DNA from 3 places in the Thioalkalivibrio sp. XN279 genome. Region 1 is predicted to be linked to each of the others. Evidence: riboswitches for the same ligand, from Rfam matches in the RefSeq annotation. Region 1 holds a riboswitch; each other region holds the start of a gene.
The links. A riboswitch is a leader RNA that binds a small molecule or an ion and turns the genes downstream of it on or off. The one in region 1 is predicted to bind cyclic di-GMP.

Region 1 (10,852 bases):
CGCTGTGAAGATGCAGCGTTCCCGCGGCTAGACGGAAAGACCCCGTGAACCTTTACTACAGCTTTGCACTGAATTTTGAGCACGCTTGTGTAGGATAGCTGGGAGGCTTTGAAGCTGGGACGCCAGTCCTGGTGGAGCCGCCCTTGAAATACCAGCCTGGCTTGCTTGGAGTTCTAACCTAGATCCGTTATCCGGATCAGGGACAGTGTATGGTGGGTAGTTTGACTGGGGCGGTCTCCTCCCAAAGAGTAACGGAGGAGCACAAAGGTACCCTCAGCGCGGTCGGACATCGCGCATTGCGTGCAAGGGCATAAGGGTGCTTGACTGCGAGACAGACACGTCGAGCAGGTGCGAAAGCAGGTCCTAGTGATCCGGTGGTTCCATATGGAAGGGCCATCGCTCAACGGATAAAAGGTACTCCGGGGATAACAGGCTGATTCCTCCCAAGAGTCCACATCGACGGGGGAGTTTGGCACCTCGATGTCGGCTCATCACATCCTGGGGCTGTAGCAGGTCCCAAGGGTATGGCTGTTCGCCATTTAAAGTGGTACGCGAGCTGGGTTCAGAACGTCGTGAGACAGTTCGGTCCCTATCTGCCGTGGGCGTTGGAAAATTGAAGGGATCTGCTCCTAGTACGAGAGGACCGGAGTGGACGTACCTCTGGTGTTCCGGTTGTCACGCCAGTGGCACTGCCGGGTAGCTATGTACGGAAGGGATAACCGCTGAAGGCATCTAAGCGGGAAGCCCACCCTGAGATAAGTTTTCCCTGGGGACTCGATCCCCCTGAAGGGCCCTCGTAGACTACGAGGTTGATAGGTCGGGTGTGTAAGCGCAGCAATGTGTTTAGCTAACCGATACTAATTGCCCGTGAGGCTTGACCATATAACACCCAAGCATTCAGGGTGTTGGTGCTCCTTGAACTTATGCGTCGCCTTGGAGCGACGACGTCAAAACTTTCCGATTTCGCGGCGCCCGGCTTTGACGGCGGGGCGCGATACGTGAACCAGTTTGCCTGGCGGCATTAGCGAGCGGGAACCACCCGATCCCATTCCGAACTCGGAAGTGAAAACGCTCAGCGCCGATGGTAGTGCGGGGTTTCCCCGTGTGAGAGTAGGTCACTGCCAGGCACCTAAAACAAAACCCCCGGTCTCGCTCGAGGCCGGGGGTTTTTCTTTTTGCGCGCGAAACTGTGAGCTGGCGCACATTAATCCGGCGCTTTGCAGGGGCAAAGTCGAGGCCAGGTTCAGACAAGGGCAAACCCACCGAAAGGTGGCGACGCAAAGTCTCCGGTCTAACGGGCGCATCGCCCCACGACAGCGGGACCGCCGGAATCACGGCCGCCATGGCTGTTCTTTATCCTCCCGGCGAAGCGTGCGCGCATCGGGTGGCGGGAGTGGACAGCGATGAGCAAATTCGAAACGACTTTCCTTTCTCGCGTCTCCGGCAATCGCGCCTGGACCGTTTTCCTTGCCCTCTGTTGCGTGCTCGCCGGGCTGTGGTCGCAACAGGCCGCGGCGGCGGAGGGCGCCGAGTTCGCCCCGTTGCACACGCGCCCGGTAGCGATGGCGGACGTCGACATCCGGCGGCACGTGCCGGGTGCGTCGCGTACCGACGCGTTCCCCGCCGCAGAGGCCGGGCAGAGCGACAGCGCCGGCCTGTATCGCCAGGTCAGCCGGAATTTCAAGTTCGGCTTGCGCTACACGCGCGCCGTCTTCTCGCTCGCTCCGGCCGAGGCGCTGGCGGACGACCACTACGTGTTCCTGAATCTCGTCGGCATGCTCTGAGCGGCGCCGCGATGGCGGTCGCCCGGCCGCGCAAGTTCAATTTTCACAGCAGAATTGTGATGGCGCGCACGCTTTTCGCGCCATAAATCGGGCGATAGTCGCAACACGATTTAGATAAAGGCAAACCCATCGAAAGGTGGGGACGCAAAGTCACCGGTCTAAAGGGCTTCTGCCCCATGACAGCGGGACCGCCGAAATCCAGTCCGTGTATTGGCCTTCTCCGGTCCCTGGTGGCTTTGCCCTTTCACCTGGTGGTGTAACGAGGGCGGCCATGACTTCAAGCTCCAGCATTCCCTGCTGCAACAGGCTCGGCGCTTGCCGATTCCCCGGCCTGCACCTGGCGCGGCTGTTTGCCCTGGTCCTCCTGTGCTGGGCCGGGCTCGCCACGGCCGCGGCGCCCGAGATCTCCCGCGAACAGATGAAAGGACTGGACGAGCAGGTCCAGGAGATCAAGGCGGACGTGCTGGCGATCGCCGCCGAGCTGAGCCAGCTCGAGGAGCGCCTGCTGTTTCCGTCCAGCACCCAGCTTTCCGTGTTCGTCTCGCTGGAGGAGGGCGCCTCTTACCGCCTGGACGCGGTCGAAGTGCAGCTCGCCGGCCGGCCGGTGGCGCATCACATCTACAGCTTCAAGGAACTCGAGGCGTTGCAGAAGGGCGGCGTGCAGCGCCTGTTCACCGGCAACCTGCCGAGCGGTGAGCACGAGCTTGTGGTGACGGTCAGCGGCAAGCTGCGCAGCGGCGCCGATTTCCGGCGCAGCGAGAACTTCAAGTTCACCAAGGGCGTCGAGCCCAAGATGGTGGCCATCAGTCTCGGCCAGCCCGACGGCGACGGCATCGGCGTCGCGCTGGGAAACTGGTAGTTCGTGATGCGACGACTCACATGGTTGCTCGCAGCCGGCCTGGCGACCTGCCCGGTCGCCGGCGCGGCGGAGCAGCTGCGTGACCCGTACTTCGGAGAAGCGCTGTATTACGCGCACCAGGAGCGCTATCTCGACGCCCTGGAGCGGCTCGACACCGAGCTGGCACAGCACTATCGCGTCGATGAGCCCGAGCTCGACAGCCTGCACTATCATGTCGGCCGCGCGGAGTTCTCGGTCGGCGACTTCGAGCTGCACTACCGGATGCATCACCGCGCTGGCCGCGCCATCCGCGCCGTGCTGGAAGGCGACGTGGACGAGGCGGTGCGCAACGAGGCCGCCTTCCGCCTGGCGCGCATCCACTTCCAGAAAGACCAGCCGGAAGACGCGCTGTTCGCGCTGGAGCGGATTTCCGGCGTCGTCCCGGACGAGATCAGCGCAGACGTCGAGTTCCTCCGTGCCAACGTCTACCTGGCGCTCGGCCGCCCCGGCGAGGCGGCCGAAGTGTTGCGCGAGCTGCAGGACGCCAAGGGCCTGGAGGCATTCAGCGCCTACAACCTCGGCATCGCGCTGTTGCAGGACGGGCAGGAGCGTGAAGCCATGGCGCAGCTCGACCGGGCCGGCAAGCTGCAGGGACTGGACCAGGCCGGGCTTGCGATGCGCGACAAGGCCAACTTCGTGCGCGGTGCGCTGCTGCTCGAGTCTGAAGACTACGGCTCAGCACAGGCCGCGCTCGAGCGCGTGCGGCTGGAAGGCCCGTTCTCGAACCAGGCCTTGCTCGGGGCCGGCTGGGCGCACGTTTCCGCTGAGAACTTCGAACGGGCGCTGGTGCCGCTGGCCATGCTCGCCGAGCGCGAGGTCACCGACGCCGCAGTGCAGGAGGCGATCCTGGCGCTGCCCTACGCCTACAGCCGGCTGAACGTCCACGGCCGGGCGGCGCTGCTCTACGGCGAGGCCGTGGAGATTTTCGGCCAGGAGCTGGACAAGGTGGACGCATCCATTCGCAGCATTCGCGAGGGCAGGTTCCTCGCGGCGCTGGTGCGCGAGGAAATACGCCTCAACAAGGACTGGGTGATCCGTTTGCGCTCGCTGCCCGAGACGCCGGAGACCTTTTACCTCGCGACCCTGATGGCCTCGCATGATTTCCAGACGGCCCTGCAGAATTACCTGGATCTCGAGGACCTGCGCAAGCGGCTGGTCTCCTGGGAGCGCAGCTTCGACGCCTTCGAGGACGTGATCGCGCAGCGCCACGCCTACTTCGAGCCGATCCTGCCCGAGCTGGATCGCCAGTTCCGCGAGCTCGACTCACAGATCCGCTTGCGCCAGGCCCAGCGCGCCGGCATCGATCGGCGACTGCAAGCCATGCTGACTGCGCCGCGACCGGACTACCTGGCGACCGCCGACGAGCGCGTCGCCCTCGAGACCCTGCGTGAACTCGCCCAGCGGCTGGGGGCGGCGGACTCGCCCGAGGAAGCAGCCTTGCGCGCGCGCCTGGAGCGCCTCGAGGGGCTGCTGCAATGGGAGCTCGAGACCCGTTACCACGAGCGCTTTACCCAGGCGCACGAGAACCTGGCGGCGCTGAACGAGGTCGTCGTCGCCATGGAGGCGCAATACCAGTCCTTCGTGCGTGCCCGGCAGGCTGCGATGCACAGCTACATCGGTTACGACGAGCAGATCTCCAGGTTGCGTCGGCGCGTGAGCGGGGTCCTGGAGCAGTTGCAGGTGCTCATGGCGCGCCAGGGGCACATGCTCGAGCGCGTGGCAGTGGCCGAGCTTGACCTGCGCCGGCAGCGGCTCGAGGCCTACCAGAACGAGGCCCGTTACGCCTTTGCCGACAGCTTCGACCGCGCTACCAAGGCCCAGGCCGCGGAGGACCAGGGATGACACGCCGCGTCGCCATGCTGCTGGCGGTCGCGCCACTGGCGCTCACGGCCTGTGCCACGGATCCCGACCGCCGCACGCTGGCCGAGTTGAGGTCCGTCGCGGCGGACGTGCAGGAAGTCCAGGTGACTGACGGCCTGGACCGGGCCATGGCCGGTTATCGAGCGTATCTCGAGGAAACGCCGGAGTCGGCGCGCACGCCCGAGGCCATGCGGCGCCTGGCGGACCTGCAGATCGAGCGGGACTTCGGCATTCTCGGCGACGGCACGCCGGTGGAGCTGCCGGCGCCCGAGCCGCGCGCCGACGTGTCTGCGTCGCGCCGCAGTAACGACGAGGCCGGCGCCGTGCAGGGCATGGCCGACCTGTCCGAGCCCGAGGACGATTTCCAGCAGCGCGCCGCCGGTGAGCAGGCGGTCGCCGCGACCGGCACAGCCGACGCTCCGGCATTGCCTGCGGGCGCGAGTGCTGGCGAGGGACAACCCGCGGGGCCGAGCGAGGCGATCGAGCTTTACCAGCGCATCCTCGCCACCTACCCCTACTACCCGCACAACGACCAGGTGCTCTACCAGATGTCGCGCGCCTACGACGAAATCGGCATGACCGAGGACGCGATGCGGGTGATGGAACGGCTGATCGCCGAGTACCCGGATTCGCGTTATATCGACGAAGTGCAGTTCCGGCGCGGCGAGTATTTCTTCACCCGGCGCCAGTATCTCGAGGCCGAGGCGGCGTACCAGGCCGTCACGGCGATGGGCCGGGGTTCGAGCTTTTACGAGCTGGCCCTGTACAAGCTCGGCTGGACGCTCTTCAAGCAGGACTTTTACGAGGAAGCGCTGCACGAGTTCATCGCCCTGCTCGATTACCGCGTCTCCATCGGTTACGACTTCGACCAGCAGAACGAGGAGGCCGACGAGCGCCGCGTGGCCGACACCTTCCGTGTGATCAGCCTCAGCTTCTCCAACCTCGGCCCCCCCGAGGTGGTGCAGGAGTACTTCGCCGAGAACGGTCACCGCAGCTTCGAGGACCGTATTTACGGCAACCTCGGCGAGTTCTACTTCGACAAGCTGCGCTACAACGACGCCGCCAAGGTGTACACCGCCTTCATCGAGCAGAACGCGCTGCATCGCGTCGCTCCCCAGTTCAGCATGCGGGTGGTCGAGATCTACGGCGCCGCCGGCTTCCCCATGCTGGTGGTGCAGGCGAAGAAGGACTTCGCCAACAGCTATGGCCTGGGCGCGGAGTACTGGCTGCACTTCGACATTGCCGAGCGCCCGGAAGTGGTGAGCTTCCTGAAGAGCAACCTGGAGGACCTGGCGAACCACTACCACGCCATGTACCAGGACGAGTTGCTGGCAGACGAGCAGCAGGAAAATTACCGCGAGGCGCAGCAGTGGTATCGCGCCTTCCTGGCCTCCTTCCCTGGTGAGGAGGACACGCCTGCGGTCCACTACCAGCTGGCCGACCTGCAGTTCGAGGCCGGCGATTTCGCCCCGGCGGCGCTGGAATACGAGCGCATCGCCTACGAGTACCCGCTGCACGAGCAATCGGCAGCGGCCGGCTACGCTGCGGTTTATGCGCATCGCGAGCGGCAGAAAGCGGCTCTCGAGGCGCCGGACCAGGTCCGGCGCGAGGCGGTCGAGAGTTCACTGCGCTTCGCCGAGACATTCCCCGGGCACGAGCACGCCGCCATGGTGCTGGGTGCAGCGGCCGACGACCTTTACGAGATGCAGCAGTTCGAACGCGCGCGTGAATCTGGCCATGCGCTGCTCGAACGCTATCCCGACGCCGGGGCGCCGCTGCGGCGCTCCGCCTGGATCGTGGTCGCGCACTCCTCGTTCGACCTGGAAGACTACGCGGCCGCCGAGCTGGCCTACAGCAGCGTCCTGGCGCTGACCGGCGCGGAAGACGAAACCCGGCCGGACTTTATCGACAACCTCGCCGCCGCCATCTACAAGCAGGGCGAGCTCGCCAATGCACGCGAGGACTACCGTGCCGCGGCCGATCATTTCCTGCGCATCCGCACCGCGACGCCGACTTCTACCATTCGCGCCGCAGCGGAGTACGACGCCGGCGCGGCCCTGATCCGCCTCGAGGACTGGGCCATGGCGGCCGCAGTGCTGGAGGATTTCCGCCGCGAATATCCGGAGCATGAGCTCAACAGGGAGGCGGGCAAGCAGATTGCGCACGTCTACCGCGAGGACGGCCAGGTCACGCGCGCGGCGGCGGAGTACGAGCGCGTCTCCGCGGAAGCAGACGACCCGGAACTGGCGCGCGAGGCGCTGCTGCTCGCCGGCGAGCTGTACGAGGGTGCCGCGGCCTGGGACCAGGCGCTCGAGGTGTACCTGCGCTATGTCGAGCAGTTCCCGCACCCCATCGAGCTTGCCGTCGAGACACGCCACAAGATCGCCACGCGCTACCAGGAACTCGCCGAACTGCCCGCCTACCACGCGCAGCTCGAGGCCATCGTGGCGATCGACGCCGCCGCAGGTGAAGAGCGCACGGCCCGCACGCGCTACCTCGCCGCGCAATCCGGCCTGGTGCTTGCCGAACAGGTGTACCTGCGCTTCGACGACGTCAAGCTGGTGCAGCCCTTCGAGCGCAGCCTGCAGGAGAAGCAGCGTCGCATGGACGCTGCACTGGCGGCCTTCGACAGCCTGGTCGCCTACGAGGTCGGGGACGTCACGGCCGCGGCCACTTTCTACATCGCCGAGGTGTACTACGGCTTCAGCCAGGCCTTGCTGGACTCCGAGCGGCCCGCCGACCTCGGCCCGGAGGAGCTGGCGGACTACGAGATGGTGATCGAAGAGGAGGCTTTCCCCTTCGAAGAGCGGGCCATCGAGGTGCACGAGAAGAACCTCGAGCTGCTCAGCGCAGGCGTGTTCAACGGCTGGGTGGAGCGCAGCCTCGACAAGCTCGCCGCGCTGATGCCCGGGCGCTACGCCAAGTTCGAGCTCAGTACCGGCTTCCTCGCCTCGCTGGACGTGTATTCCTACCGCTCCCCCGCGGCGCCGCCACCGGACGCCGTCGCGGAGCCGGGCGCCCCGCCGCCGGCTGCGCCGCAGGCGCCGGAAGAGACGGGTGAGACGGGTGAGACGGGTGCAACAGGCGAGACGAGCCCTTAAGTGATGTGCAATAAGAATCACAATGGCCCCGTGCGGGCGGCGATCGCGGCGCTGGCGACAGTCCTGCTGGCGACGGGTTGCGCGACACCGTCGGCCGGACCGGAGGTGCCCGCGACCGCAGCGATCCAGGACGAGCACGGCTTTGTCATCAGCCAGGATCTCCGTGTCAGCCCGGAGGCGCAGGCGGATTTCGCGGCGGCGCTGGGCCTGCTGCAACAGGAGCGCTACCAGGAAGGCATCGACCTGCTGGTGAGCGTGGCCGAGCGAGCTCCGGACGCCGCCGCGGCGCATATCAACCTGGGTATCGCCTATGCGCGGCTCGGCCGGAGCGACGAGGCGGAGGCCAGCATGCTGCGTGCGCTGGCGCTGAACCCGCAGCACCCGGTCGCGCACAACGAGATGGGCATGCTGTGCCGCAAGACCGGGCGTTTCGACGCCGCGCGTGCGCACTACGAACAGGCGCTGGCGTCCTACCCCGGCTTTCACTACGCGCGGCGGAACCTGGCCGTCCTCTGCGACATTTACCTGGGCGACCTCGAGTGTGCGCTGGAGCACTACGAGCGCTACGTCGAATCCGCGCCCGAGGATGGCGAGGCGGCGATGTGGGTCGCGGACCTGCGCAACCGGCTGGGCCAGTGAGGAGAACCATCATGCTGCGCAAGGACTTCTTTATCGCCCTGCTGTTTAGCGCTCCCGTCGCGATGGCAGCAGAGCCGCCGCAGGAGGGCGTGGAGGCGCCGGCCGAGGAACGCAACCTGGGCATGTCCATCGTGGGCAACCACGAGGCGCCCAAGTCGCTGGTCATCGTGCCGTGGAAGAGCTCGGAGCTCGGCAACCGGTCGGCCCTGGCGGGCCTGCTGGATGACGTCGCGCGGCCGGTGGACAAGGAAGTCTTCATGAGGGAACTGGAGTACTACCGCATCAAGGCGGAGTAAGGCGCGGCCACGGGCCGCAATGAACCGAAGGGCAACTGGCAAGTTGATGTGAAAGAGGATGTGGTCATGGACCTGATTTATTCATTGGTTGGATTTTTCGTAACGGGTGGGCCGTTCATGTATCCGATCCTGATCGTGTTTGCGGTCGGGGCGGCCATTGCGATCGAGCGCTATATCACCCTTTCGAGGGTGACGAATCACAATCAGAGCATGTGGGACAAGATCCAGCCGGCGCTGAACCAGGGCGATTTCGACAAGGCCCGCGAGCTCACCAGCAAGGACACCTCGACGGTCTCCCGGCTGCTGAGCATGGGGCTGGCCCGGCAGGGCGCGGTCCGCCGTCGCGAGGACATCGAGATCGCGATGGAGGAAAGCATGATGGAGATCATTCCACAGCTGGAGAAGCGCACCGCCTATGTGGCGCTGGCATCGAGCATCGCCACGCTGCTGGGACTGCTCGGCACCATCATGGGGCTGATCTCGGCCTTTACCGCGGTGGCCAACGCCAATCCCGCCGAGAAGGCCGACCTGCTGTCCGCCAGCATTTCGGTGGCGATGAACACCACCGCCTTCGGCCTCATGGTTGCCATCCCGCTGCTCGTCACGCACGCCGTGCTGACAGCCAAGACCGGCGCCATCGTGGACAGCCTGGAGATGGCCTCGGTGAAAGCGCTGAACGTCATTTCCGCCAAGGCCAAGCGGGTCGCGGAGGCGTAGGAAATGGCCAGGAGACACCACTACAGGCGGCGCATGAACGAGCCGGCCGAGTTGGACATGACCACCTTTCTCAACCTGATGGTGGTGTTGGTGCCGTTTCTGCTGATCACGGCCGTGTTCTCGCGTATCACCATCGTCGAGCTGAGCCTGCCCAGCAGCGCCAGTGCGCCGGCGCCGACCGCCCCGGCATTCCGCGTCGAGGTGATCGTGCGCGAGACCGGCCTCGAGATCACCAACGGCCAGGTCGTGATCGCCGCCATGCCGAAAGCCGAGGACGAGGACTACGACCTGTCGCAACTCGGCGAGTATCTCGTCGCTCTCAAGCGCGAGTATCCCGACAAGGAAGAGGCCTCCGTGCTGCTGGAGCCGGACATCGCCTATGACCACCTGATACGGGTCATGGACGTGGTGCGCAGCGTGGAACTGCCGCCGGAAGGGGAAGCGCTGGAGCCGCTGCGCGTGGCCCTGTTCCCCGACATCGCCATTGGAGACGCGCCATGAAGAACAGTCGCCGGGTGAAACGCATGTCGCGCAACCGGACCAGGATCACCAAGATGAACCTGACCTCGCTCATGGACGTGTTCACCATCCTGGTATTTTTCCTGCTGGTGAATTCCGCCTCCAGCGAGGTGCTGGACACGCCGAAGCAGATCAAGCTGCCGGAGTCGGTGGTGGAGTCGAAGCCGCGCGAGACCGTGGTGATCTTCATCAGTCCCGAGCAGGTGACGGTGCAGGGCCAGCCGGTGGCCCTGGTCGCCGACATTCTCCAGATGGAAGGCCAGGACATCGCACCGATCGCCGACCGCCTCGCCGCGCTCGACCAGAACGTGGTCGGGCTGCGCACGCGGGTGGTGGCGGAAAGCCAGGAGATCACCATCCTGGCGGACAAGCTGGTGCCGTTCAGCGTCATCAAGAAAGTGATGTCCACCTGCACCAGCCAGGGCTACGGCCGCATTTCCCTCGCCGTGATGCAGAAAGGCCACCAGGCCGCACAAATCTAGAGTGACACCGTGAACGTTGAAGCCACCCTCGATCAAGCCGCCCTGGACGCCGAGTTCGCCCAGGCGCGGGAGCGGCTGGATGCACTCGACCGGGACTTGCGCGCCGTCGATGCTGAGCTGGAAAGCTTGTCCGCCGACCATGAACGCTTCCTGCTGCTGCAGACCGCCTGCACGGCGCTCGGCAAGCTCGGGGAGCTGGGCGCCGCGGAACTGTTCTGGGGTGAGCAGTTCGCGGGAGAGAAGAGCGCGCAGCACCTGAGGCGTGTCGGCGCGCGGGTGGATGCCTTCCAACGCCAGTGGGGCGAGGTGGAGGCACGCCGCGAGGCCGTGATCGAGCAGATCCGGCAGGTTGAGGAACAGGTCGAGATCATCGAGGAGTCGCTGTTCCAGGCGCAGCAGGCCGAGGAACGGCGCAAGCTCGAGTGGATCATAGAGCGCGAGATCGACGCGCTGCCGGCGCGCCGTGCGGTGATGCCGTGGGCGCGCGGCGGCGAGGACGACCGTCGCCTGCGCAAGGCGCTGGGCACTTCGCTGCTGGCGGCGCTGGTGCTCGGGC
Region 2 (4,258 bases), on a different contig from region 1:
TGCGTGGTGCCCATCGGGATGTAGGTCGACTGGTTCTCGCCCAGCAGGAACACCTCGTCGCCGCGGGTGACGCGCGCCGTGCCCTGCACCACGATCCAGTGCTCGGCGCGATGGTGATGCATCTGCAATGACAGCTGCGCGCCCGGGTTCACCACGATGCGCTTCACCTGGAAGCGATCGCCGTTGTCGATGCTGTCGTAGCTGCCCCAGGGGCGGAATACCTGGCGATGCAGCGCGGTCTCGTAGCGGCCGTCGGCCTTGAGCCGCTCGACCAGCTTCTTCACGTCCTGCACCCGATCGCGCGGCGCCACCAGCACGGCGTCCTTGGTCTCGACCACGACGCAGTCGGCCAGGCCGACCGTGGCGACCAGGCGGCTCTCGGCGTAGAGATAACAGTTGGTCGCGTCCTCGCACAGCACGTCGCCGACCATGACGTTGCCGGCGGCATCGGACTCGGAAGCGTCATGCAGGCTGGCCCAGCTGCCGACGTCGCTCCAGCCCGCGTCGAGCGGCACCACCCATCCGTGCGCCGTGTTCTCCATCACCGCGTAGTCGATGGAGTCCGAGGGGCATTCCTCGAAGGCGTGCTTGTCGACGCGAATGAAGTCGAGATCCGTCTTCGCGCCGGCGATGGCGGCGACGCATTGCGACACGATCTCCGGGCGATGCGTGCGCAGCTCCTCGATGTAGCGGCCGGCGCGGAACATGAACATGCCGGAGTTCCAGTAGTACTCGCCGGAGCTGACGTACTCGGCGGCGAGCCGGGCGTCGGGTTTCTCCACGAATTGCTGCACGGGGGCGGGCTGCGCTGCGCCGGATGCGGCGCCGCCGGCAGTGGCGCTGGCCTCGCCTGCGCCGTCCTGGTCCGCGGCTGCACGGATGTAGCCATAGCCGGTCTCCGGCTGGTCCGGCACCACGCCGAAGGTCACCAGCTTGCCCTCCTCCGCCAGCTGCGCGCCCGCCGTGACAGCGGCGCGGAAAGCCTCGCGATCGCGGATGACGTGATCGGCGGGAAGCACCAGCAGCACCGGGTCGGCGCCCTGCTCGCGCTCCTGCAAGGCGGTGGCCGCGGCCAGGGCGACGGCCGGGGCGGTGTTACGCCCGGCGGGCTCGAGCAGGATGGCGGCGGGCTTCACGCCGATCTGCCTGAGCTGCTCCGCGACCAGGAAGCGATGCGCCTCGTTGCAGACGATGATGGGATCGGCGAGCCCGTTGATGCCATCGAGACGCTTGAGCGTCGCCTGCAGCATGGTCTCGTCGCCGATCAACGGCAGCAATTGCTTCGGGTAGAGCTCGCGCGACAGCGGCCAGAGGCGCGTGCCGGAGCCGCCGGAGAGGATGACGGGAACGATCATGCGGGCATTCCTTGCGTCAGGCGATGTGGCGGATTGTAAGGCATGGACACGGTCGGGGTGGGAACAGGATCACAACACGCCCGGCTGGAACGGTGTCCGCGCCTGATCAAGATTTCGCCCGCCTGGCAGCGGAAGGGCGTTCGGCAGGCCCGCCGCGATGCCCGTGGAAGTGTGACGCACGTCGCGAATCCGCGGATTTTTTCGCGGCCCGACCATCAAGCCCGCGCGGTCATGCGCCGATACCTACCCCGAACACGACACGGAGACTGACACGGGAGCTCATCGCAAGATCGAGTCCGTCTGACTGAAAAAGGCAAAACCGCCGAAAGGTGGTGACGCAAAGCCACGGGCCTAAAGGATCTCGATCCCAGGGCAGCCGGGCCGCCAGGCAGAAGTTCAGCAGACACACCCATGTCGACTCCCTCATCCGCGAGGAGTTGACCATGCACGCACTGCTTCCCAAGGGATCGACCTTCCTGGTCGCCATCCTGTTCGCCATGCTGAGCGCCCCGGGCTTCGCCGCCCCGCCCTCGCATGCCAACAACAAGGACAAGTCGGACCCCGGCGACGTCTCGGACCCGGTGGAGGACCCCGTCGCGCCGGCCTCGCAACTGCGCATCACCTCGCACGGCAGCGGCTTCGTGACGGAAACCGGCTCGATCACCGTGAACCTCCTGTTCGAGGGCGTGAACGGCGGCGCGACCGTCGCCTGGACGAACGCGCAGGGCGGCAGCGGCAGCGCGACGTTTCTCGGCAAGAACGCTTACGAGGCCGGCCCGATCGCATTGGCCGTGGGCACGAACCTGCTGAGCTTCACGGGCTACGACAAGTCGGGCGCGGCGCACGTCAGCACGCTCGCCGTGACGCGCGAAAATACGGCGCCTGTGCCGGACCCGAACCAGCCGCCTGAGATCTCCGGCACGCCCGACACGCATGTCACGGCCGGATCGAGCTACAGCTTCCAGCCCGAGGCTTCAGACCCGGACGGTGACGGGGTCGGCTTTTCCATCACCGGCAAGCCTGCCTGGGCGAGCTTCGACACGGTCTCCGGGCGCCTGTCCGGGACACCGGGGGAAGCGCACGTCGGCCTGCACGCGAACATCGAGATCGCCGTGTCGGACGGGCTCGAGGTGGTGGCGCTGCCACTGTTCAACGTCACGGTGGAGGCGCCGCCGCCCGTCACCGGCTCCGCCACGCTCTCCTGGGTCCCGCCGCTGGAACGGGAAGACGGCTCGGCGCTGACCAACCTCGCCGGCTACGAAATCCACTTCGGCAGCGCCGCCGGGGCGCTCGACCAGGTGATCGTGCTGGAGAACGCCGGGCTGACCAGCTACGTGATCGAGAACCTGGGCGCTGGCACCTGGTACTTCGGCATGAAGGCCGTGGATGCGCAGGGCCTGGAGAGCAAGCTCTCGACCGTGGTGAGCAAGACGATTTCCTGAAAATCAACCACTTTCGGGGGTCAGACCCCCTTTAAGTGGTGCTCGGGCGCTCGCCACGGCCGATGGCGTAGTAGGTGAAGCCGAGGCGCTGCATGTGCTCGGGGTCGAACACGTTGCGGCCGTCGAAGATCACCGGCTCGGCCAGCGCTTCCTTCACGGCGTCGAAGTCCGGGCTGCGGAACTCCATCCACTCGGTGACCAGCGCCAGGCAGTCGGCACCTTCCAACGCCTCGGCGGCGTTCTTGCACAGCACCAGGTCAGGCCGATCGCCGTAAATCCGCCGCGTCTCGTGTCGCGCCTGCGGGTCATACGCGCGCACCGTTGCGCCCGCCTCCCACAGCGCCTCCATCAAGACCCGGCTCGAGGCCTCGCGCATGTCGTCGGTGTTGGGCTTGAACGCCAGGCCCCACAGCGCCACGGTCTTGCCCGCCAGCTCGCCGCCGTAGTGCGCGCTGATCTTGTCGAACAGCACCCGCTTCTGGCGCTCGTTCACGGCCTCGACGGCCTCGAGCAGCGTGGCCGGGAAACCGGCCTTCTGCGCCGAGTGCGCCAGCGCCTTCACGTCCTTGGGGAAGCACGAGCCGCCGTAGCCGGCGCCCGGGTAGATGAAGTGGTAACCGATGCGCGGGTCCGAGCCGATGCCGAGGCGCACGTGCTCGATGTCGGCGCCAAAGCGCTCCGCCAGGTTCGCGAGCTCGTTCATGAAGCTGATCTTGGTCGCCAGCATGGCGTTGGCGGCGTACTTGGTCAGCTCCGCCGAGCGAATGTCCATGGCGATGAGGCGGTCATGCTGGCGGTTGAAGGGTTCATACAGAAGCCGGAGCAGTTCGGTGGTGCGCGGGTTGTCGGTGCCGACCACGATGCGGTCCGGGCGCATGAAGTCCTCGACCGCAGCGCCCTCCTTGAGGAATTCCGGGTTGGAGACCACGTCGAAGTCGATCGCCGCGCCGCGCCCGGCGAGCGTGCGGTCGATCTCGGCCTTCACCTTGTCGGCCGTGCCCACCGGCACCGTCGACTTGTCCACGACGATGCGGTACTCCTCCATGTGCTCGCCGATGCTGTGCGCGACGGCGAGGACATGCTGCAGGTCGGCCGAGCCGTCCTCGTCCGGCGGCGTGCCGACGGCGATGAACTGGAACAGGCCGTGCGCCACGCCCTGCGGGATGTCGGTGGTGAACTTGAGGCGTCCGGCCTCGCGGTTGCGGGCCACGACGCCTTCCAGCCCCGGCTCGAAGATCGGGATCTCGCCGGCGTTGAGCCGGTCGATCTTGTCCTGGTCGATGTCGACACAGAGCACCTGGTTGCCTACGTCCGCGAGGCATGCGCCCGTGACGAGGCCGACGTAGCCGGAACCGAAAATCGTTACTTTCACGCCAGAAGTCCTTTCCTGTCAGAACTTTACGGGGGTCTGACCCCCGTAAGTGTTTGAAGCGGGATGGATTATGGCAGAAAAGGCTGGGG
Region 3 (14,355 bases), on a different contig from region 1:
CGACAGCGGCGTGGCAGGCGCCCGGCCCCGGGCTTCCTCCAGCGTGGCGAATTCGCGCTCGCTCAAGTCCGCTTCCCGGCCGATCTCGGCGAGCAGGGCGCCCAGCTTGACCCGTACCCCCGGCTTTACGGCGTCTTCGAGGATGGCCCGGACTTCGGCCTCCGTGCTGCGGCCATGACGTGCCGCCTGTGCACGCAGGGCGCGGTGCACGGCGTCGGGCAGGTTGCGGACGGTGATCATGGCCATGATCGGGGCCTCGCGGCAGGCAGAAGCGATGCATGCAATTTGTCTTTTTGCATGCAAATGTCAAGAAGCCGAATTGATGCCGATGTGAGCGAGAGGGGCTCGGCCCGTGGCGCTTCAGATCCTCGTGCTCGCCTCCGCCGACTCCGCGCTCGCCAGCCCCTGGCTGTCAATCGCCACGATGGCGAAATACCACCACCCCTCACTCAGGCCGTCGATGAAGTAGCGCGTCAGGCCCGGGTTCGTGATCTCGATGCTGTAGCTGTAGCGGCGCGACTGCTGGCCGTAGAGGATCCGGTAGCCGGACAGCTTCGTCAGCGGCGAGCCATCCACGCGCTCGGTCGGCGGCTGCCAGCTCAGCGTGGCGTTGCCCGTCCCGGTCGGGTTGTGGGTCGCGAGGTCGGTTTCAGGGGGGAGGATATCGGCGTCGCAGGCGAGGAGGGACAGTAGCGCCAGCAGCAGGGCAGGGAAGAGCAAGATCCGGGCTGTAGATTGGTACATAGGCTCGGGGGTTCTCCAGCGGTTGTCGGGCGTGGAAAAGCCGCGGATTGGACCAGCGCCGGAGAAGTCAAACAACTGTTTCTTGCGTACATAGCGTCGATCACTGGCTGTCTAGGCTCGGGTAGATCGTTTGGAAACAGCTGGTTGGAGAATTAACCTGATTATTTGTCGAGATTCGGACGCTCGGGTTCAGAGTCTTGGTGAGCTATCGCACGGATCAGCTTGGTCAGAATATGTAAAACTGAAAGGCGGCAGCGCCGTTCCGTCCCGACGGCCATCGAGCGGGTTGCGCGGGATTTGCGCAAATCAAAGAAAAACCCCCGCCGGCTCGCGCCGACGGGGGTCAGGCCCCCTCCCCCAAGCGAGGGTCAATCCACCTCAGTTCTTCCGCCGCCGCAGCCCGAAGCCCAGCAGCCCGGCGCCGAGCAGGGCGAGGGTGGCCGGCTCCGGCACCTTGGCCGGCATGACATCGACGCTCAGCGAGATCCCACCGACGTTGTCTTTGTAATAGCTGTCCGAGATGAAGAACGTGATGCTGGAAATGCCGGTGAATGGTGCGACCGGCACCGCGTTGGCCAGCGCCGCGGCCGCCGTCGCGTATCGCACGCCATCCGAGACCAGCGTGGCGGTGCTGGTGTCGCCGTTGATGAAGTAGGACCAGTTGTTGATCCAGCCCTTGGTGCAGATGCCGTCGTTGTTGCAGTTCTCGTTCCGCCCCCAGGCGTTCCAGGCGTCGTAGGCGCCGCCGTCCAGGATACCGATCTGGGTGACATCGATGATGTCAGTCAGCGCGGTGTTGAACGTCACGCCGTTGTTGATGTCGTTCGGGCCGTTGGTGGTGGTGGAGTTGAGGTCCACGATGACCGCGGCGTGTGCGGCCGATGCGGCGAACGTCAGTGCGCAGGCGATTCCCAGGGTGCGAAGGCTCTTCATTTCCATTGTCTCCAGCTTGATTCGGGCTCGGGGCGTGCCGATGAATTTGGTTTCTGGGTAGGGAACTGCAGGGATCGTGCCAACCGGCGAGTAGCCACAAAACCCAGGCATTCCCGGGGTCTTGAGCCGGCTGTCGGAATGCGTTTGTCAGGTTGCCCGACGGCCCCGATTCGGCCCCGAGCGCGCTACCGAAACGAAACCGGCGCGCGACTTGTGACGGGCGTCACGTGTCCTGCGCGGGTTCCGCGTTTCGGGACGCCGGCAGGGCGCTGCGGGGCGTTTCGCGTATGTAAGACCCCTCGACATGACATAGGTCACAATCACTTACGGGGGTCTGACCCCCGTAAGTGCATTAAAAAACGGGCCGCTTGCGCGGCCCGTCGAAGGGAACCCGCCTTGCGGCGGTTGCACTGCTCCCGGAACTGGGAAGTTGTCCTGTTATCCGATCGTCTTGCTCGCCACGGCCGACTTGGCGCTTTCCAGGCCGGCGGTGTCGGTCGCCGTCACGGCGAAGTACCAGGTGCCGGCCGGCAGGTCGTCGATCTGGTGGCTCGTCAGCGAACCGTCGACGCGCACCGACTGGCTGAGGTTGCTGCTGCTGGTGCCGTAATAGATGGTGAAGTGGCCGACGCCCTCGAGCGGCGTGCCGTCTTCGCGCTCGGTCGGCGCGGTCCAGCTGAGCTTGGCGAAGCCGGTCGCCGGCGGCGGGGCCTCGCTCACCACCAGGTCGAAGGCCGGCAGGCTCACGCTCTGCTGCCCGTCGGTGACGCTGATGATGATGTGCAGGTGCGTGCCGACGTTGCTCGAGCTCGGCGTGCCGGACAGGCGGCCGGTGTTGCTGTCGAAGCTCAGCCAGGCCGGCTTGTTGCTCACCGAGAAAGTCAGGGCGTCGCCATCCGGGTCGGAGGCGGTGGGCTGGAAGCTCCATGCCGTGCCGACTTCGACGCTGGTGCCCGGCGTGCCGGAGATGGTCGGCGGGTTGTTCGCCGGTGCCGGCGTCGGATTCGGATCAGGCTCAGGAGCCGGTTCCGGGTCGGGCTCTGGGGCCGGGTCGCCAGGATCCGTGGGGTCGCCCGGATCGGTCGGATCGGTGGACTCGTTCGGGTCCGGCTCGGGCTCGGTATTGTTCGTTGGGGCTTCGCTGCGGCCGGCGGCATTGATGGCGCTCAGCTGGGTCTCGTCGGCATAGGCCGCGTCGAGCGTCGCCACTTCCAGCACAGTGTCGATCTCGGCGGGCAGGGCGGCGGCCAGGTCGGCGGGCAGCGCGCCAGGCGCCACGGCCTGCAGCACGACGATGGTCTCGTCGATACGCGGGTCGTCGCTCAGCACCTTCGCGGCCCGCAGCGAGCGCATCGCCTGCTCGAGGGCGGAGGCGGGGATGGCAACGTTCGCGCTGTTGTTTGCGGCGGGGGTATCGGGACGCACCTGCTGGATGGCACTGTCCATCGCCGTCGTCGCATCGTAACCGTACACGTGCAGCCGATTGGTCATGGCCTGCAGCAGCACGGCGGCGCTCGCCACGTTCGCCACCGCGGCCGTGCGGGCGTCGACGCCCGAGGCGCCCTGGCCGTCGATCCAGCCGTCGACCAGGTCGGCGGCGAGGCGGTCCACCACGGTGTCGCCGTCGATGTTGGCGCCGGTGACGACCATGGCGTCGCGAGTGCGGCGTATCATTTCGCCAAGCGTTTCGCTGGTCTTGACGATGACGTGGACGTTGTTCTCGTCAATCGGGGTTTCCGCGGGATCCGGGACGATCGCAGCGTCGAGGCCGAAGCCGTAGCGCTTGACCACGGCCTCTCGGGCCGTCGCTACGTTGGTGTCGTTGAGACCGCCGGCGCGTTGGGCGGCGCCGAAGATCAGCGTGGTGAAGGGGTTCAGGTTGCTGACGGTGCGGTTGTTCGGGCGCGAGATCGCGGTCACGAGCCGGAAGTCCGGCGCCATGCCGGTCACCAGGTCGATGCCCTGGTCCGCTTCTATTGTCAGCGCGTAGTCTTTGCCGCGCGCCTTGATGACGATGTCGTAATCGGCGGTGGAGCTGCTTTCGGTCTCCAGCAGCAACTGCCCGGAGCTGGAGCGGGCCCGCATGCGTGCGCCCACGATCGGCCCATCGCCGACGCTGCCGGTGACGCGGGTCTCGTAAATCTCGTCGGGGTTCACGCCCGACGGCGGCGGGTTGGCAACGGAGGAAATGAGGCTGCCAGTCCCGCCGCCGTCCTCACCGCCGCAACCAACGACGGTCATCAGGAGAGAGACGGCCAGCGCGCCGAGCGCTGATTTTACATGTTCGGTCCGAATAGCCATGGCGAAACCTCGCTTCGCAACATGGCCACGGAAAAGTTCAACTCACGGGAGGCAGTGCAGTGCGTATGGCGTAGCGTCGTGCTGCGCCGGCGAGAACGCGCCGGGCTTGGAAAGTGGCTGCTGAACCGTTGCCGGTGTGTCAGCCTCAATTGTGTGCCGATTCTTTCCATGATTCCTGGCAGCCCCGCTATCGTAGGATTTGGAGTCCCTTAGACCGGTGGCTTTGCGTCCTCACCTTTCGGTGAGTTTGCCTTTTTCAGTGGCCCCTACTTCTGTTGTCTTCACAGATCCCGTCGCCGGGTCTTACCGACACAGGGCAAACCGCCTCGAGGCGTGGTCCTTGGGCGGCGTCTGTGCAGGGGGTTGCCTGGGGAGTCGAGGGCGCCGGGGGGAGGGGAGTGTGGCGGCACCTCAGCTTGGCAACCCCGCTGTCGTAGGACTTCGTCCCTTAGACCGGTGGCTTTGCGTCCCCACCTTTCGGCGGGTTTGCCCTTGTCAGCGAGGGTGAAAGTAGCAGAGCGGCGCGCCGAAAAGCAAAGGTTTTTCGTGACCCGCGTCACGGTTCCTGCATTTATCGGGTGGTTTGGGGGGTCTGACCCCCGAAAGTTATTGAAAGGCAAAGAGAAGCGCCTCCAGGGATTTCCTGGAGGCGCTTGTGGTTCGTCTCGAATCTTGAGCCTAGGTGGCTCGACGACGCAGTAGCGCGACGCCCACCAGCCCTAATCCCAGCAGCGCCAACGGCGCCGGCTCGCTCACCGGCACGTCCACGCCGCGGATGAAGGCGGAGATGTGGGAGTAATCGCCCTTGAAGCTGTTGTAGAACCCTTCGATGTCGAGGGTGAGGCCGCTCCAGTAGTAGGCCACATACTCGTTCAACGGCGGGCTATTCTCGTCCGGCTGCTTCACCATGAGCGCGAAATCGACCGTGCCGGAGTAAATGGATACCAGCGAGAAGAAATAATCCCAGTCCTCGTCGTCAGATATGCCGGCGCTCAGCGTGAAGCCCGGCACCACTTCGTCATACCCCGTCTTCTGGTCGTATTTGCCGACGAACAGGAGCGGGTCGCCCGCGCCCTGGAAGAGGCCATTGACGGCGCTGGTCTCGGAGGCGACGGAATCGTTGCTGAGCGTCCCGATCGCGCATGAATCGGGCATCTCAGTATTGGCCTTCGCGCCTGGCGTCCCATCACATGAGATCGGGCTCAAGGCGCCCAGCGCGTGGCCGGAAAGCAGCAGCGCCACGCCCGCGAGCATGCATTGAAAGATCATCGTCCTGGTTTTCATGAAGTGACCCTCCGGTCTGTCCTTTAACCGCGGGTCGGAGCGTTTGTTATTCGAGATTGGAAACTCCAGCCCTCACCAGGAGAGATGCATATCGCATGCCAGCTTTGCTGGTCGCGCCAGGGAGAAAAAACCGGTTTTCAAACAATTGCTTGGACACAGGGTCTCAGGCGCGGCCCGAGGCGTGGGATGAGGGCGTCAAATTTATTGACGTGGGTTATGCGAGGAGGTCCGTACGCAGGCTTGGGGCCAGGGTGATGCGCCCGGTCTCGGCGCGCGATGACAGAGAACAAAAAACATTTAAATAAGTAGGTTATGAGTAATACCTAGAAAAATTGTTAATTTTTTTTTGGCGCAAATGCCCTTGGGTAAGCGGCATCCGCTGCCGGAAGTTATGTCAAGTTTACCGACATGATCGGAAAGGCCCGGCTGAGGGCGTGCAGGGTGGCCGGGACGGTCGGGATTCTGTATATGGCTGTGGCTTCAACGCCCGTACTTCGGCGCACGCTCCCAGGCCAGCGACGACGACACGATGCGGTCCAGGTCGTCGTGCTGCGGCGTCCAGCCGAACAGCTCGCGGATGCGGCGGGCGTCGGCGACCAGGGTCGGCGGGTCGCCGGCGCGGCGCTCGGCCTCGCGCACCTGTAGTGGCTCGCCCGTGATCCGTTCGAAGGCCTGTACCACCTCGCGCACGCTGTAGCCGTGCCCGTAGCCGCAGTTGAGTACCTGCGATGCGCCGCCGTCGCGCAGCCAGGCGAGGGCGTCGAGATGGGCGGTGGCGAGGTCCTCGACATGGATGTAATCGCGCACGCCGGTGCCGTCGGGCGTGTCGTAATCGGTGCCGAAGATGGTGAGCGCCTCGCGCTTGCCGGTGGCGACTTCGGCGGCGACCTTGATGAGCAGCGTGGCCTGCGGCGTCGACTGGCCGATGCGTCCTTCGGGGTCTGACCCCGCAACGTTGAAATAGCGCAGGGCGACGTAGCGCGGGCCGCCCGCCGCGGCCAGGTCGCGCAGCATCCACTCGCTCATGAGCTTGGAGGTGCCGTAGGGGTTGATCGGCGCGTTGGGGGAATCCTCGCGGGCGATCCCGCCCGGCGGCATGCCGTACACCGCGGCGGTGGAGGAGAACACGATGTGCTTCACGCCGGCTTCGGATGCGCACTGCAAGAGGTTGCGCGTGGCGCAGGTGTTGTTGCGGTAGTACTTGAGCGGGTCGGATACGGATTCCGGCACGATGGTGTGCGCCGCGAAGTGCATGATGGTGTCGATCTCGTGCTCGGCGAGGACTTTCTGCACCAGCTCGCGGTCGCCAGTGTCGCCGACGATGAGCTCGCCGTGCGTCACGGCCGCGGCGAACCCGGTGGAGAGGTTGTCCAGGGTGACGACGCGTTCGCCGGCGTCGCCGAGCTGGCGCACGACATGGCTGCCGATGTAACCGGCACCGCCGGTGACGAGGATTCCGTTGGCCATCGGGGAGACTCTTCCGTGTGGTTTTAGCGCCGCGATCATACCCCTTTCGGGGTCTGACCCCGGTAAGCATATGTTTTATTTGTGAAACAGGTCGCAAATGGGGGCATTCGGGCGGCCTGGGCGCGCGAAAACCGCCATTGAAGGCACGGGGCCGAATTCCGAGTACAATGCGCCGCCGCGCTTACGCTACGGCCAACGCCCGGTTTGCTGTCACGCAAGGCCCCTGCAGAGGGGCTTTTTTTGACCCATACTCTTTTTCAATCAACAACCTACGGGGGTCAGACCCCCGAAAAACTATGAAGCTGCGCAACATCGCGATTATTGCCCACGTCGACCACGGCAAGACGACCCTGGTGGACAAGCTGCTGAAGCAGTCCCAGACCCTCGCGGACCGCGAGGAGCTGCAGGAGCGGGCGATGGATTCCAACCCGCAGGAGCGCGAGCGCGGCATCACGATCCTCGCCAAGAACACCGCGATCCGCTGGAACGACTACCGCATCAACATCGTCGACACGCCCGGCCACGCCGACTTCGGCGGCGAGGTCGAGCGCGTGCTCTCCATGGTCGACTCGGTGCTGCTGCTCGTCGACGCCGTCGACGGCCCCATGCCGCAGACGCGCTTCGTCACGCGCAAGGCCTTCGACCACGGCCTGAAGCCGATCGTGGTCATCAACAAGGTCGACCGCGACGGCGCCCAGCCGCACCGCGCCGTCGAGCTGACCTTTGATCTCATGGACAGCCTCGGCGCCAGCGACGAGCAGCTCGACTTCCCCATCATCTACGCCTCGGCGCTGCTCGGCCGCGCCGGCTTCGACCCCGAGCACCTCGCCGCCGACATGCAGCCGCTGTTCGAAACCATCGTCAGCCGCTGCCCGCCGCCCGACGTCGATCCCGAGGGCCCGCTGCAGCTGCAGCTCAGCGCGCTGGACTACTCCAGCTACGTCGGCGCCATCGGCATCGGCCGCATCAAGCGTGGCCGCCTCAAGCGCAACATGCCCGTCACGGTGGTCGCCGCCGACGGCACGAAGCGCAGCGAGAAAGTCATGCAGGTGTACTCCTTCCTCGGCCTGAAGCGCGTGGAAGTGCCCGAGGCCGAGGCGGGCGACATCGTCGCCTTCGCCGGCATGGAGCACCCACTCATCTCCGACACCCTGTGCGACCCGGCGAAGCCCGAGGCGTTGCCGCCGCTCACGGTCGACGAGCCGACCATCCAGATGAGCTTCGAGACCAACGACTCGCCCTTCGCCGGCCGCGAGGGCAAGTTCGTCACCAGCCGCCAGCTGCGCGAGCGCCTCATGCGCGAGGCCGTGCACAACGTCGCCCTGCGCGTCGAGGACACCGAAGACCCCGAGCGCTTCCTGGTCTCCGGTCGCGGCGAGCTGCACCTGTCCGTGCTGCTCGAGACCATGCGCCGCGAAGGCTACGAGCTCGCCGTCTCGCGCCCGCACGTCATCACGCGCGAGACGGGGGAGGGCGTGACCGAGGAGCCGTGGGAGCACGTCGCCATCGACGTCGAGACGCGCCACCAGGGCGCCACCATGGAGCAGCTCGGCGAGCGCGGCGGCGAACTGCTGGACATGCGCCCGGACGGCGCGGGGCGCGTGCGCCTCGACTACCGCGTTCCGAGCCGCGGCCTGATCGGATTCCAGTCCGAGTTCCGCAGCATGACCTCGGGCACGGGCTTGCTGCACCACGTCTTCGACCGCTACGCGCCGGTGAAGTCCGGCCCGCTGGCACAGCGCCCCAACGGTGTGCTGATCGCCAACGGCACCGGCAAGGCGCTGGCCTATGCGCTGTTCAACCTGCAGGAGCGCGGCCGCCTGTTCACCGCGCCCGGCGACGAGGTCTACGAGGGCCAGGTCGTGGGCATCCACAGCCGCGACAACGACCTCACGGTGAACCCGCTCAAGGCCAAGCAGCTCACCAACATCCGCGCCGCGGGCAAGGACGAGAACCTGAACCTGAGCCCGGCCATCCGCCTCACCCTGGAGCAGGCGATGGAGTTCATCGACGACGACGAGCTGGTCGAAATCACGCCCGCGGCGATCCGCGTGCGCAAGCGCTATCTCAAGGAACACGAACGGAAGCGCGCGGACAGGTCCACTCCGACTGTTAAAGCGTGAGCTGAATCACGCTTTGCATGCTGCTGAAATCTCTATAGTTCGTCTCCCAGGCTGGATTATGTCCAGCCGCCGGACGAAGGGATTCCATGCATCCGATACTGCAACAGCAGCTGCGCGCAGCCCTCGGCCAGGGGGCGCCTGAGAAGGCGCGCCTCGAGGCCCTGGTGCAGTCCGTGCACCAGCAGTACCGGCGCTACGAGAAGGAGCTGATGGCGCTCGAGGACCGCGTCGCGGCCGCCGAGAAGAAGGCCGTCGCCCGGCTGGAAGTCGAAGGCGACAGCGGCCTGCAGGTCCTGCTAGACAACATCAAGGACGGGATCATCTCGGTCGACGCGCTCGGCCGCATCCGTTCCATGAACGTCACCGCCGAGCGCATGTTCGGCCGCCAGGCCCACGAGCTGGTCGGCCAGAGCCTCGGCCTGATCATCGAGGTGCCCGGCGCGCGTCGCGAGGGCGACTACCTCAAGGAACTGTCGCGGGTGCGCGAGAACACCCAGCTCGATTTGTCGCCCAGCGCCGGCAAGGGCCGCCGCGCCGACGGGCGCCAGTTCCCGCTCGACGTGGTGGCCAGCGCCACGGAAGTCGAAGGGCGCAAGATCTACGTGCTCGCCGTGCGCGACAACAGCGAACGGCTCGAGGCCGAGCGCGCCCTGCGCGAGAGCGAGGCCCGCTACCGCTCGCTGGTGGACAGCGCGCCGGAAGCGATCGTGGTGCTCGACCCGGTCAACGGCCAGTTCATCGACGCCAACGACAAGGCGCTGAAGCTGTTCAAGACCAGCCGCGCGCGCCTGATCGGGCGCGGCCCGGGCCAGTTCAGCCCGCCCGAGCAGGGCGACGGCCGCCGCTCCGAGGATGCCGTGCGTGCCGTGATCGACGACGCCCTGGCCGGGCGTGGCGACTGTGTCGAATGGCTGCACCGTGACGCCAGGGGAGAGATCATTCCCTGCGAGGTGCGCCTGGTGCCGGTGCGGTTCGACGGCAAGGTCATGATCCGCGGCTCCATCATTGATATCCGCGAGCGCAAGCGCGCCGAGCTGCAGTCTTCCGGCGAGCGCGGCCTGCTCGAGCGCATCGCGGCGAATGCCCCGCTGGCGGAGATCCTCGCCACCGGCGCAGAAACCATCATGGCCATCGTGCCCAGCGTGCATCCGGCCTTCTACGTGCTGGAGGACGGCGCCGAGGTGCTGGAACTGGTGACGGCCCCCGGGGTGCCCGAGGGGTTCAGCGAGGCCGTCGGACGTATCCGCTTCGCCGAGCTGGAGCACCAGTCGACGTCCTCGCGCTCGCTGGACGAGACGGTCTGCATGGCGGACATCGGCACTGCGCCGGTGTGGGCCGGGCATCGCGCCGTGGCTGCGCGTTACGGCTACGAAGGCTGCTGGTCGGCGCCCATCCGCGACGCGGACGGCCGCGTGCTCGGCGCCTTCGCCCTGTACCTGGAGAACAGCCGCATCTCGGTGATGCATCACCTCGACCTGTTCGATCGCATCATCCAGCTGGCCGGTATCGCCATCGCACGCAAGCGCGACGAGCGCGCGCTGCGCGCCAGCGAGCGGCGCTACCGCGGGCTGTTCGAGAAAGTGCTCGACGGCGTCTACCAGGTGTCGGTGGACGGGCGGTTCATCGCCTGCAACCCGAGCCTGGTGCAGATGCTCGGCTACGACTCCGAGGCGGAGCTGATGGGACTGCCCAGCACCGCCGCGCTCTACGTCGACCCGGAGGAGCGCGCGGTGTTCGTCGAGGCCCTCAACCGCGAAGGCAACCTGCGCAACGCCGAGCTGCGCCTGCGCCGCAAGGACGGGCGCGAGATCGTGGTGCTGGAGAACGCCCGCACCATCTACGACGAGCACGGCAAGATCATCGGCCACGAGGGCACGCTGTCCGACATCACCGAGCGCAAGCGCGCCGAGCTCGAGGTGCGCGCCGAGAAGGAGCGCGCCCAGGTCACGCTGAACTCCATCGCCGACGGCGTCATCACCACGGATAACGAAGGCGTCGTCGACTACCTGAACCCGGTGGCCGAGACCCTGACCGGCTGGAAGCTGGCCGACGCGCGCGGCCGGCCGGTGCGCGAGATCATCATGCTGCGGCACGAGACGCACGGCCACTCGCTGGAAAACCCGGCCGAGGTTTCCCTGCGCGAGGGACGGGTGACGGAAGTCGGCCAGCATTCCGTGCTCATTTCTCGCGACGGGCGCGAGATCCCGATCCAGGATTCGGCCGCGCCGATCCGCGACAGCGGCGGCCGGCTCGCCGGCGCGGTGCTGGTGGTGCACGACGTCAGCAAGGAGCGGCAGCTGCGCCGCCAGCTGGCGCACCACGCGGCGCACGATTCGCTCACGGGCCTGATCAACCGCCGCGAGTTCGAGCTGCGGCTGGAGAACGCGCTGGCCTCGGCGAAGTCCGGCGCGGAGCACGTGCTGCTGTACATCGACCTCGACCAGTTCAAGGTGGTCAACGACACCTGCGGCCATACCGCGGGCGACCACCTGTTGAAACAGATCACGTCGCTCATTCGCGGCCTGGTGCGCAATTCGGATACCGTGGCGCGCCTCGGCGGCGACGAGTTCGGCGTGCTGCTGGAGCAGTGCTCGCTGGATCGCGCCATCGAGATTGCCGACGACATGCGCGCCGCCATCCGCAGTTATCGCTTCGTGGCCAAGGATGCGTCCTTCGAGATCGGCGCCTCCATCGGCCTGGTCGCCATAGACGCCGACACCGACAACATCGAGAGCCTGCTCTCGGCCGCCGACGTGGCCTGTTACTCCGCCAAGGACCTGGGCCGCAACCGCGTGCACGTCTACCAGCAGGGCGCGGCGCCGGAACGCCATGCCGAGATGCAGTGGGTGTCGCGCGTGACCCGGGCCATCGACGACGACCGCCTCGAGCTGTACTTCCAGCCCATCGTGCCGATCGGCGACAACCCCGACCGCCGCGGCCACTACGAGCTGTTGGTGCGCATGCGCGACGAGAACGGGCGCATGGTGCCGCCGAATGCCTTCATCCCCGCCGCCGAGCGCTACAACATGATGCCGGTGGTAGACCGCTGGGTCGTGCGGCAGGCGCTGGAGACGCTGGCGTTCCGGCCGGAGCAGGGCTACGACCAGGAAGGCTACCTGCTCGCCATCAACCTCTCCGGCACCTCGCTGAACGACGACAAGTTCCTCGAGTTCGTGATCCAGGCCATCGACGAGTACCAGCCCGCGCCGGGCACCATCTGCTTCGAGATCACCGAGACAGCCGCCATCCAGCGCCTGGAGCGTGCGGCGCACTTCATGCACGAGCTCAAGGCGCGCGGCTGCGAATTCTCGCTGGACGACTTCGGCAACGGCCTGTCGTCCTTCAGTTACCTGCAGAACCTGCCGGTCGATTACATCAAGATCGACGGTAACTTCGTGCGCAACATCAACTCGAACCACGTGCACCAGTGCATGGTCGACGCCATGCACCGGGTGGGGAAGGCGATGGGCATCCGCATGATCGCGGAGCACGTCGAGTCGCGCCAGGCGCTCGAAGTGCTGGAGAAGATCGGCGTCGAGTTCGTGCAGGGCTACCACATCGCCGCCCCCGCCTCCGTGGAGCGCTTCCCCCGCCTGGCTACGCGCAGCGGCCGTCCACAGCTCAAGCTCGCCTGAGAGACTGTCCCCAGCCGACCCGTCTTTTGGTTAAACTCGGTCCATGAGCAGGATTGCGGGCAGCATGCCCGGCGCCGAGGGACAGGCTGTCACGCAGTCCGGCCCGGCGGCCGGCCATCACACGCCGCTGATCGGGCCCGGAGAACCGGGGCCGTTCCGCGTCATGAACCCGCATGGGCGCGCCCGGCTGCTGCTGGTTTGCGACCACGCCAGCAACCGCATTCCTTCCCCGCTCGAGAACCTCGGCCTCGACGAACTGGCCCTCGGGCGCCACATTGCCAGCGACATCGGCGCCGGCGAGGTGACGGAGCGCCTGTCCGCGCAGCTCGATGCCCCGGCGGTGCTGGCGAGCTATTCGCGCCTGGTGGTCGACTGCAACCGCGGCCTCAATGACCCGACCTCGATCCTGGCGGTCAGCGACGGCGAGTTCATCCCGGGCAACCAGGGCCTGGACGACGAGCAGAAAGCCGAGCGCGCGCGCCAGTTCTTCCATCCCTACCACGACGCCATCGCCCGCCGCCTCGACAGCTTCGCGCGGCGCGGCATCGTGCCGGCCTTCGTGGCCATCCACAGTTTCACCCCGATCTTCAAGAACGTCCGTCGCCCGTGGCAGATCGGCATCCTCTGGGATACCGATCCGCGCATTCCCGTGCCGCTGATGAAGGCACTGCGCGCGCAGGGCATCACGGTGGGCGACAACGAGCCGTACTCGGGCAAGGCGCCCGCGGATCACACCGTGGACCACCATGCCGAGGGCGGGGGACTGCCGCACGTGTCGATCGAGATCCGCCAGGACCTCATCGACCATGCCGACGGGGTCGCGCGCTGGGCGCGCATCCTCGGCGACACGCTGGGGCAGATCCTTGCGGACGAGCACTTGTACCGGAGATTCGGGGAGGGGTGAGATGACCTACAAGGAGCCGAGCTTCACGGTCGGCGTGGAGGAGGAATACCTCCTGGTCGACCGGGAGACGCGCGACCTCGTCACCGACATGCCGGAGTCGATGATCGAGGACTGTGAGCATGCGATGGAGGCCCGCGGCCAGGTCAGCCCCGAGTTCCTGCGCGCGCAGATCGAGGTCGGCACCAAGGTGTGCAGCAGCATCGCCGAGGTGCGCGAAGAACTCGGGCGCATGCGCGACTGCGTCATCAAGGTGGCGGAGCGCCACGGCTGCGCGCCCATCGCCGCCTCGACCCATCCTTTCGCGCGCTGGCTCGACCAGCGCCACACCGACAAGGAGCGCTACGACAGCCTCGGCCGCGAACTGCAGGCCACGGCGCGGCGCCTGCTCATCTGCGGCATGCACGTGCACGTCGGCATCGAGGACGAGGAGACGCGCATCGACCTGATGAGCCAGTTCGCGTACTTCCTGCCGCACCTGCTGGCGCTGTCCTGCTCATCGCCGTTCTGGGAAGGCGAGAACACCGGGCTGAAGTCTTTCCGCCTTACCGTGTTCGACGCCCTGCCGCGCACCGGCATGCCGGAGACGTTCGCCAGCTGGGCCGAGTACGAGCGGCACATCGAAGTCATGGTCGAGGCCGGGCTGATCGAGGACGGCACCAAGATCTGGTGGGACGTGCGCCCGAGCGCGCGCTACCCGACGCTGGAGACGCGCGTCATGGACGTGTGCACGCGCATCGACGACGCGGTGTGCATTGCCGCCATCAACGTCTGCCTGCTGCGCATGCTGTTCCGGCTGCGCCGCTCCAACCAGCGCTGGCGCACCTACGCGCGCATGCTGCTGATGGAGAATCGCTGGCGCGCCATGCGCTACAGCTTCGACGAGGGCCTGGTGGACCTGGGCCGCGGCGCGATCGTGCCGCACGCAGAGAACCTCGGCGAGCTGATCGAGCTGATTCGCGAGGAC

Region 2: another riboswitch for cyclic di-GMP. It lies ahead of G8346_RS10725 (putative Ig domain-containing protein); the one in region 1 lies ahead of G8346_RS04505 (hypothetical protein).
Region 3: another riboswitch for cyclic di-GMP. It lies ahead of G8346_RS10185 (putative Ig domain-containing protein); the one in region 1 lies ahead of G8346_RS04505 (hypothetical protein).

The regions. Positions count from the first base shown of each region.
Region 1 covers NZ_JAANBD010000023.1:308,154-319,005, forward strand. The annotation lists rRNA gene G8346_RS04490 (23S ribosomal RNA) at 1-882, shown strand, start outside; rRNA gene rrf (5S ribosomal RNA) at 1,012-1,127, shown strand; cyclic di-GMP riboswitch class I at 1,243-1,330, shown strand; gene G8346_RS04500 (hypothetical protein) at 1,404-1,784, shown strand; cyclic di-GMP riboswitch class I at 1,894-1,980, shown strand; gene G8346_RS04505 (hypothetical protein) at 2,056-2,643, shown strand; gene G8346_RS04510 (lipopolysaccharide assembly protein LapB) at 2,650-4,524, shown strand; gene G8346_RS04515 (tetratricopeptide repeat protein) at 4,521-7,643, shown strand; gene G8346_RS04520 (tetratricopeptide repeat protein) at 7,647-8,282, shown strand; gene G8346_RS04525 (hypothetical protein) at 8,294-8,578, shown strand; gene G8346_RS04530 (MotA/TolQ/ExbB proton channel family protein) at 8,645-9,295, shown strand; gene G8346_RS04535 (biopolymer transporter ExbD) at 9,299-9,796, shown strand; gene G8346_RS04540 (biopolymer transporter ExbD) at 9,793-10,296, shown strand; gene G8346_RS15080 (AgmX/PglI C-terminal domain-containing protein) at 10,306-10,852, shown strand, end outside.
Region 2 covers NZ_JAANBD010000028.1:236,751-241,008, forward strand. The annotation lists gene G8346_RS10720 (mannose-1-phosphate guanylyltransferase/mannose-6-phosphate isomerase) at 1-1,355, opposite strand, end outside; cyclic di-GMP riboswitch class I at 1,658-1,744, shown strand; gene G8346_RS10725 (putative Ig domain-containing protein) at 1,799-2,797, shown strand; gene G8346_RS10730 (UDP-glucose/GDP-mannose dehydrogenase family protein) at 2,829-4,169, opposite strand.
Region 3 covers NZ_JAANBD010000028.1:101,649-116,003, reverse strand. The annotation lists gene G8346_RS10200 (plasmid stabilization protein) at 1-246, opposite strand, end outside; gene G8346_RS10195 (fibronectin type III domain-containing protein) at 361-744, opposite strand; gene G8346_RS14645 (PEP-CTERM sorting domain-containing protein) at 1,123-1,677, opposite strand; gene G8346_RS10185 (putative Ig domain-containing protein) at 2,116-3,978, opposite strand; cyclic di-GMP riboswitch class I at 4,153-4,240, opposite strand; cyclic di-GMP riboswitch class I at 4,394-4,479, opposite strand; gene G8346_RS10180 (PEP-CTERM sorting domain-containing protein) at 4,657-5,262, opposite strand; gene galE (UDP-glucose 4-epimerase GalE) at 5,743-6,729, opposite strand; gene typA (translational GTPase TypA) at 7,026-8,852, shown strand; gene G8346_RS10165 (PAS domain S-box protein) at 8,939-12,487, shown strand; gene G8346_RS10160 (N-formylglutamate amidohydrolase) at 12,531-13,391, shown strand; gene G8346_RS10155 (carboxylate-amine ligase) at 13,393-14,355, shown strand, end outside.